DNA from 2 places in the Microbispora sitophila genome. Region 2 is predicted to be linked to the other one. Evidence: riboswitches for the same ligand, from Rfam matches in the RefSeq annotation. Region 2 holds a riboswitch; the other holds the start of a gene.
The links. Region 2 has a riboswitch for thiamine pyrophosphate ahead of IL992_RS03670 (purine-cytosine permease family protein). Riboswitches for the same ligand answer to the same signal wherever they lie in the genome.
Positions count from the first base shown of each region.

Region 1: it holds a riboswitch for thiamine pyrophosphate, as region 2 does, so the genes downstream of both, thiO (glycine oxidase ThiO) here and IL992_RS03670 (purine-cytosine permease family protein) in region 2, are expected to answer to the same signal.

Region 1 is NZ_JADBGC010000004.1:149,122-153,325, forward strand. It holds gene pknB (Stk1 family PASTA domain-containing Ser/Thr kinase) at 1-214, opposite strand, end outside; gene IL992_RS08745 (thiazole synthase) at 426-1,190, opposite strand; gene thiS (sulfur carrier protein ThiS) at 1,193-1,393, opposite strand; gene thiO (glycine oxidase ThiO) at 1,390-2,526, opposite strand; TPP riboswitch at 2,515-2,625, opposite strand; gene IL992_RS08760 (dihydrofolate reductase family protein) at 2,736-3,278, shown strand; gene IL992_RS08765 (NAD(P)/FAD-dependent oxidoreductase) at 3,391-4,204, shown strand, end outside.
Region 2 is NZ_JADBGC010000002.1:100,742-104,945, forward strand. It holds gene IL992_RS03655 (TenA family protein) at 1-590, shown strand, start outside; gene IL992_RS03660 (Fpg/Nei family DNA glycosylase) at 774-1,652, shown strand; gene IL992_RS03665 (rhodanese-like domain-containing protein) at 1,832-2,155, shown strand; TPP riboswitch at 2,210-2,326, shown strand; gene IL992_RS03670 (purine-cytosine permease family protein) at 2,317-3,657, shown strand; gene IL992_RS03675 (methylated-DNA--[protein]-cysteine S-methyltransferase) at 3,692-4,204, opposite strand, start outside.

The sequences.
Region 1 (4,204 bases), on a different contig from region 2:
TGGCCACCGACTTGGCCTCGCCGATGAACCGCCGCACGAACTGCGGGTCCTCGGCCAGCGAGCGGTGCATCACCTTGACGGCGACCGTGCGGTCGAGCCGGACGTCCAGAGCCAGGTATACGGAGGCCATGCCACCCCGGGCGATCCGGGACTCGACGCGGTAGCGCCCGTCGAGCAACTGCCCCACGAGCGGGTCGGTTAGCGTCGTGTCCACTCGCCAAAGTTTACGGGTGATTTGCCGCCCGGCGTGTTCCCGAATCCCAAACCGAGACCTATTCGGCCGCCTCTCGCGCCGTCCGAAAAGCCGTCCCGATTCCGAAAACCGGGCTTACCAGACGGGGGATCGACCGCCTTCCGCCCCGCCCGCGCAGATGTCCGGGGACAGGCGGGCGAGGGGAGGACGGCTGGTCGCGGCGGTGACGGATTCAGGACAGGCGATCGGGGGAGGACGCCTCGGCGTAGCGGCGGCGTGGGATGCGCCCGGCGAGGCGGGCCAGCCGCCCGGCCGTGACCGCCTGCCGCATGGCCGCGGCCATCAGGCCGGGCCGGTGCGCCCGGGTGACGGCACTCGCCAGCAGCACGGCGTCGCAGCCGAGCTCCATCGCCAGCGCGGCGTCGCTGGCCGTGCCGATGCCGGCGTCGAGGATCACCGGCACCGTGGCGGCCTCGACGATCAGCTCGATGCTGTGCGGGTTGCGGATGCCCAGCCCGGAGCCGATCGGGGCGCCGAGCGGCATCACGGCGGCGCACCCGGCGTCCTGGAGCCTGCGGGCCAGCGCCGGGTCGTCGCCGATGTACGGCAGCACCACGAAACCGTCGGCGACCAGCCGCTCGGCGGCGTCGAAGGTCTCGATCGGGTCGGGCAGCAGGGTCCGCTCGTCCGCGATGACCTCCAGCTTGACCCAGTCGGTCTCCAGCGCCTCGCGGGCGAGGCGGGCGGTCAGCACGGCCTCCCCGGCGGTGAAGCACCCGGCCGTGTTCGGCAGCACCTTGATGCCGCGGGCCCGCAGCACGTCCAGCACCGAACCGCGGGACTCCGGGTCGAGCCTGCGCATCGCGACGGTCGTCAGCTCGGTGCCGGAGGCCTCCAGCGCCTGGTCGAGCACCTCCAGCGACGGCGCGCCGCCGGTGCCCATGATGAGCCGCGAGGTGAACTTCTCCCCGCCCAGCACGAGGATGTCGTCGGTCATGCTCACCCTCCCTGCACGGCCGTGAGCACCTCGACGCCGTCGCCGTCGGCGACCTGGGTGGAGTCCCAGGCGCTCCGGCTCACGACTTCGCCGTTCAGCGCCACCGCGACCCCGGACGTGAGGGCCGTGAGGGTCCGTACGGCGTCGCCGACCGTGGCGCCGTCCGGCAGTTCGGCCGCGCCTCCGTTGATCGTGACTTTCATTGACTGAATCTCCCTGGATCGCAGAACCGGGCGACCGGAGGCACCTCGTCGCCGGTGAGGAACGCGGCGACGGCGTCGGCGGTGATCGGGGACAGCAGCACCCCGTTGCGTCCGTGCCCGGTCGCCGCGAGCACGCCGGGCGGCCCGGCCGGGCCGATGAGCGGCAGGTTGTCGGGCGTGCCCGGCCGGAAGCCGACCGTCGTCTCGGCCAGTTCGAGCTCCGTGATGCCGGGCACCAGTTCGCGGGCGTCGCGCAGCAGTTCGTACACGCCTCCGGCGGTGACCCGCGCGTCGAACCCCATCTCCTGGGTCGTGGCGCCCAGGGTGATCTCTCCGTCGCCCCGGGGGACCAGGTAGGCGGGGGAGCCGTGCACCAGCCCCCTGACGCACCGGGTGAGGAACCCCCGGGGGCCGCGCAGCCGGAGGATCTCGCCCTTGACCGGGCGTACCGGCAGGCCGGGCAGCAGGGACGCCGACCACGACCCGGCCGCCACGACGACCTGTCCGGCCGCGACGGCGCCGCCCGACTCAAGCCGTACGCAGGGAGCACCGGGCCCCGGGGTGTCGATCGCGGCGACGCGCTCGGTCACCAGCGTGCCGCCCGCCTTCTCGAAGGCCGCGTGGAGGGCGCGCACGACCCTGCGGGGGTTGACCCAGGCGTCGTCGCGGGCCAGCAGCCCGCCGCGTACGGAGGGGGAGAGCATCGGCTCGAAGGAGCGGCACTCGCGCCCGGTGAGCCGCTCGACCCGCAGGCCGAGCGTCCGCTCGAAGGCCGCGAGGTCGTCGAGGAAGGCCATGTCGTCGGCGCCGCGGGCGACCTCCAGCGTGCCCTCGGTCCGGTAGTCGAGGTCGGCGCCGGTCTCGTCCTCCAGCTCCGCCCGGAACGCCGGCCAGGCCGCCAGCGACGCGAGGCCGAGCCGCAGCAGCGGCTCCTCCGTGTAGGTCACCTCGCTGACCGGCGCGAGCATCCCGGCCGACGCGTGCGTGGCGCCGCCTCCGGGCGCGGGGTCGACCACCGCCACCGACAGGCCCCGTCGTGCGGTGCGCCAGGCCGCGGCCAGGCCCTCCACCCCGCCGCCCACGATCACGACGTCGTAGCCGGACTGCGGGCCGGACGGCGGTGTGTGGGACACAGCGCTCCCTTCGCCGGCATTACCCGGATCAGGTCGGGGCGGTCGAGAGCCGCACGCTCTCCTCTCAGCCCGGTCCGCCGGGCTCCCGCGCGTCTTACGCCCACAAGGGTAGTACGCCGCCCATCACGGCCGATCGCCGGATCGGCGGGTCCGGGGCCACCCGCCGGAGCATGATGGCGCGACGTGGATCGACCCGACGGAGGTATCCCATGGCCATGATGCTCTACTCGGCCACCATGTCCCTGGACGGCTTCATCGCCGGGCCGGACGGCGACATGTCCTGGCTGACCGAACATATCGGGCCCAATCCGACCGTGGACGGGCTTATCGGCGACATCGGCGCGCTGCTCGTCGGCAACCGCACCTTCCGGGGGGACGACCCGTACCGGGACACCCCGCAGGAGGGTGAGCCGTTCGGGGGCGGGTGGAGCGGGCCGCAGTTCGTGCTCACCCACGACGTCCCGGCCGCGCCGGTGCCCGGCGTGACCTTCGTGACGGACCTCGGCGCCGCCGTCGCGGCGGCCAGGTCGGCCGCCGGGGACAAGTACGTCAACGTGCTCGGCGCCGACGTCGCCGCGCAGTGCCTCGACGCGGGTCTGCTCGACGAGATCCTCGTGTGCGTGGCGCCGGTCATGCTCGGTGACGGCGTCCGGCTGTTCTCCCGCCCCGGCGGGGCCCGCGTGCGGCTCGAAAGGACCAGCGTCACGCACGTGCCGCACGCGACGAACATCTGGATGCGCGTGGTCAGGTGACAACGCGGCCCGGCTTCACAACGTGGGCCCCCGCGGAAGTGCGCGTCAATTGCCCAACTCGTTATGGGGGGCCCGTTGGCCAGGGCCCCCGCTGACAATCTATGGTCAAGCTGTGGATCACGTCGTGGTGGTGGGTGCCGGCCTGGCCGGCGTGCGAAGCATCGAGGCGTTGAGGTTCCGTGGGTTCACCGGACGCATCACGCTCATCGGCGAGGAACACCATCGCCCCTATGACCGGCCGCCGCTGTCGAAGGCGGTGCTGCTCGGAGAGACCGACTCCACCGTGGTCGACTCCGACCTCGACGCCCTCGACGTACGGTTGTGCCTCGGCACGGCGGCCAAGGGCCTGCGTGACGGTGTGCTGGAGACGACCGAGGGCGAGCTGGAGTACGACGGCCTGGTGATCGCCACCGGCGCCACGCCGATCCGCCTGCGCGGCGAGGGCCGCCAGCACGTGCTGCGCACGATCGAGGACGCGCTCGCGCTGCGTGAGCGGCTGGTCCCCGGCGCCCGCGTGGCCGTCGTCGGGGCCGGGTGGATCGGCGCCGAGGTCGCCACCGCGGCGGCCAGGGCCGGTTGCACGGTGACCGTGGTGGAGGCGGGGGAGAGCCCGCTCGCCGTGGCGCTCGGGCCCGCCGTGGGCAGCCACACCACCGACTGGTACGCGCGGGCGGGCGTCGAGCTGCGCCTCGGCGCGCTGGTCGGCACGGTGGACGCCGACGGCCTCACGCTCATGTCCGGCGCCCGGGTGCCGGCCGACGTGGTCGTCACCGGTGTCGGGGTGCGCCCCGCCGTCGACTGGCTGAAGGGGTCGGCGGTCCGGCTCGACGACGGGGTGGTGGTCGACGAGCACCTGCGCACGTCGCTGCCCAATGTGGTCGCGGTGGGCGACTGCGCGAACTGGTGGTCGCGCAGGTTCCGCACCC
Region 2 (4,204 bases):
ACCTGCACGCCATCGGGCGGCCGATGCTGGACGCCCAGCTCGCGCACCCGACCGTACGCGGCATCGCGACGGGCGACCTGCCCGAGCCGGTCTTCCGGTCGTGGCTGGAGCAGGACTACCTGTTCCTGCTCGACTACGTCCGGGTGTTCTCGCGGCTGGCCTGGCAGGCTCCGGACGCCCACCTCGGCGACCTGGTCGACCTGGCGTACGCGACGTGGCACGACGAGCTCGACCTGCACCGGTCGCTGGCGGCCGGCTTCGGCGCCGACCTCGACGGCGCGGTGAAGGGGCCGGCCTGCGCGGCGTACACCTCGTTCCTGCTGGAGTCGGCGGCGGACTACGGTGAGGGGCTGGCGGCCCTCTACCCCTGCATGTGGGGCTACTCGACGCTCGGCCGGATCCTGGCCGCCGACCCGCCCGCCGAGCCGCGTTACCGGGCCTGGGTGGACACCTACGCCGACCCCGGCTTCGCCACCCTCGCCGCGCGCATCGCCGTAATGATAGACGAGGCGGCTCCGGACCCGGCGCGCGCCCGGGAACTGTTCGTCCGCGGCATGGAGCATGAACTCGCGTTCTGGGACGTCCCCTGACCGGCCGGGTTAGGGAGTGTCCCGTGATCTTTTGCCGTAGCGAGGATCGGCCAGATGGATGCATCGCAAGGCCGAGGAGGAGGCCATAGCGGAGCTATGGGCGACGACGAGAACGCAGCGAGGCGCCATCTGGGCGACCGCGGTAGGCTGAAAAGATCACGGGACACGACTTAGTGTGAGGGCATGCCGGAGCTGCCCGAGGTCGAGGCGCTCGCCGAGTTCCTCCGCGAGCACGCCGTCGGCCATGCCGTCATCGGGGTCGACGTGACCGCCTTCCAGGCGCTCAAGACCGTCGACCCGCCCGTCAGCGCGCTCGCCGGACTGCTCGTCACCGGCGTGACGCGGCACGGCAAGTTCCTCGACGTCGACTGCGACGGCCTGCACTTCGTCACCCATCTGGCCCGCGGCGGCTGGCTGCGCTGGCGTGACGACCTCACGGGTGCGAAACCGGTGCGGCCGGGCAAGGGCCCGCTCGCGGTCCGGGTGAGGCTGTCGCCGGGCGAGGACGGCCGCGCCCCCGGGTTCGAGCTGACCGAGGCGGGCACGCAGAAGCGCCTGGCCGTCTACGTGGTGCGCGATCCGGAGGACGTCCCCGGCATCGCGGGCCTCGGGCCGGATCCGCTCGCCGAGGACTTCACGCCGGACCTGCTCAAGACGATCGTGGGGGGGAGCCGCGCGCAGATCAAGGGCCTGCTGCGGGACCAGAAGGTGATCGCGGGCATCGGCAACGCCTACTCCGACGAGGTGCTGCACGTCGCCAGGATGTCCCCCTTCAAGATCGCCGGAACGCTGACGGACGGCCAGGTCGCCGACCTGCACGACGCGATCGTGAGCACGCTGCGGGACGCGGTCGGGCGGGCCAGGGGGCTGGCCGCCAAGGACCTCAAGTCGGAGAAGAAGTCGGGCCTGCGCGTGCACGGCCGTACGGGCGAGGCGTGCGAGGTGTGCGGCGACACGATCAGGGAGGTGTCGTTCGCCGACTCGTCGCTGCAGTACTGCCCGACCTGCCAGACCGGCGGCAAGCCGCTGGCCGACCGCCGGCTGTCGCGCCTGCTGAAGTAGGCCTGCCGGGAGGTCATGACGCCCGCACCGCCGGCCGTGTGCCGAGCGCGTCGAGATCCGTGACGAACCCCACCTGGCGGAGTATGGACACCCCTCGTGGACACGGCTCGTCGCATCACCGTGGGTCACAGCTCACGGCATGGGCCCGGGCATCGACGGTGTGCCGTCAGAATGGGCGCATGACATTGCCGGAAATCGCCCCCGACGCACTGCCCGAGGACGCGTACCTGCTGGACGTCCGCGAGAACGAGGAGTGGGTGGCCGGCCACGCGCCCGGCGCCGTCCACATCCCGCTCGGCGAGCTGCAGGCGCGGGTGGACGAGGTGCCGCACGACCGGCCGGTGTACGTGGTCTGCCGGGTCGGCGGTCGCTCGGCGCACGCCGCGATGTGGCTCAACCACATCGGCCGCGACGCCGTGAACGTGGACGGCGGCATGCGGACCTGGGCCGCCGCCGGGCGTCCGATGGTGAGCGAGACCGGTGAGGCGCCCTACGTGGCCTAGGGACAGGGCGGCGTAGGAAAACGGTCAAACTAGTGTCATAATCGCAAAGACATCATCAATACCCGCGGGAGCTCGGGCGTAACCGGGCTGAGAGGGCGGATCGAACTCGTGCCGCCGACCGCATGAACCTGTCCGGATAATGCCGGCGTAGGGAGCGTGTGATGACTTCTGCCGTCGTCGACGACGCGCACGCGGAGGTTCCGCTCACTCTGGACGAGGAGGCCCCGAGGAGCCTGGGCCTGCTCGACCAGGGGGCGTTCTGGGCCAATCTCGGGGTCAGTCTCCTCGGCTTCTCGGGGGCGCTGTTCCTGCTCGACCCGCTGGGCGGCAAGCCGCTCACGTTCACCGCGGCGGTGCTCGCCGCCGTCGTCGGCAGCCTGCTGGGGACGGCCATGGTCGGCCTGGCCGCGATCCCCGGCACGCGGACCGGCCGCCCCGCGATGGTGCTGCTGCGCGGCCTGTTCGGGGCCCGGCTCTCGTACATCCCGACCGTGCTGAACATCGTGCAGATGCTCGGCTGGGGCGCCTTCGAGCTGTGGGTCATCGCCAACGGCGCGCAGGCGCTGTTCGGCGCCTCGGTGCCGTACGCGGTGTGGGCGGTCGCGGCGGGCGCGCTGACGATCGCGCTGACGATCCGGCCGCTCGGCGCGCTGCGGCTGCTGCGGCGGTACGTCACGGCGGGCGTGGTGATCGCCATGATCTGGCTGTCGGTCGCCCTGTTCGCCAAGGGGCCGTCCGTGGGGGGCGGCTCCTGGGAGGCGTTCGCTCCCGCCGTCGACTACGTCATCGCGCTGTCGGTGTCGTGGGTGCCGATGGCCGCCGACTACGCCAGGCACTCGCGATCGAGCGGCGCGGCGTTCACCGGCGTGGTCGCCGGATACACGATCGCCCAGGTGGCCTGCCTGGCCCTCGGCATCGCCGCGCTCGCGCTCGTCGGCAACGACGGGGACAAGGTGTGGGAGCCGTTCGTGGCCGCCCCTCTCGGGGTCGTGTTCTTCGGCATCCTGGTGCTGCGCGAGGCCGACCAGTCGTTCGCGAACGTCTACTCGACGACCGTCTCGATCCAGAACCTCGCGCCTCGCTGGGACCGTCGGGTGATTTCGGTCGTGATCGGTGTGCTCACCACGCTGATCGCGCTGTTCGCCGACGTGAACTCCTATGGTGCGTTCCTGAGCGTCATCGGGGCGGTGTTCGTGCCGATGTTCGCGGTGCTCGTGGTGGACTACTTCCTGCTCGGCGGGGCCGCCCGGTGGAACACGGCCGGGGACGCCCCCTCGCGCTGGCTCATGGTCGTGCCGTGGATCCTCGGGTTCGCGGCGTACTGGATCGTGACCTCAACCCCGACGGTCGGCTGGTGGGACGGGATCTGGACCGAGGTCCGCCTCATCCTCGGGTTCGTCCACCAGCCCTGGATGAACGCCGCGCTCGCCGCGTTCCTCGTCGCCGCGCTGGTGACCGTGGCGCTCTCCCTCCCGGCCCGCCGCTTGCGGTCACGCCGTTAGAGGCGGCCGGTCTCTCCCCCGGTCGGCTTCGCGGTCAGAGGGCGCCTTCCAGGCGGAGCAGGTGCTCCTTGGCCGCCGGGCCGCCGGCGTAGCCGCCGAGCGAGCCGGGGCCCTCCACCGCCCGGTGGCACGGCAGGAGCAGGCAGACCGGGTTGCCGGCCAGGGCGTTGGCCACCGCGCGGGGCGCCTGCGGCCGCCCGATCCGCTCGGCGATCTCCTGGTAGGTGGTGACGCTGCCGTACGGCACGGCCGGCATGAGCTGGATCACCGTACGGCTGAAGCCGGTGACCAGGCGCAGGTCCACCGGAAGGGAGAAGGTGCGCAGCCTGCCCGTGAAGTACGCGTCCAGCTCTCTGCGCAGGGGATCGAGGCGGCGCGGGTCGGGCCCGATGAACGAGCCGACGGCGCGGGAGACCCGGGCGAAGACCCCGTGCTCGTCCTCGTAGGTGCAGGCCAGCACGCCGCGCGCGGTCACCGCGAGGACCAGGCGGCCCACCGGCGCGTCGGTGGTGCCGAAGGCGACCTCGGGCGGGGTCTCGCCGACGTA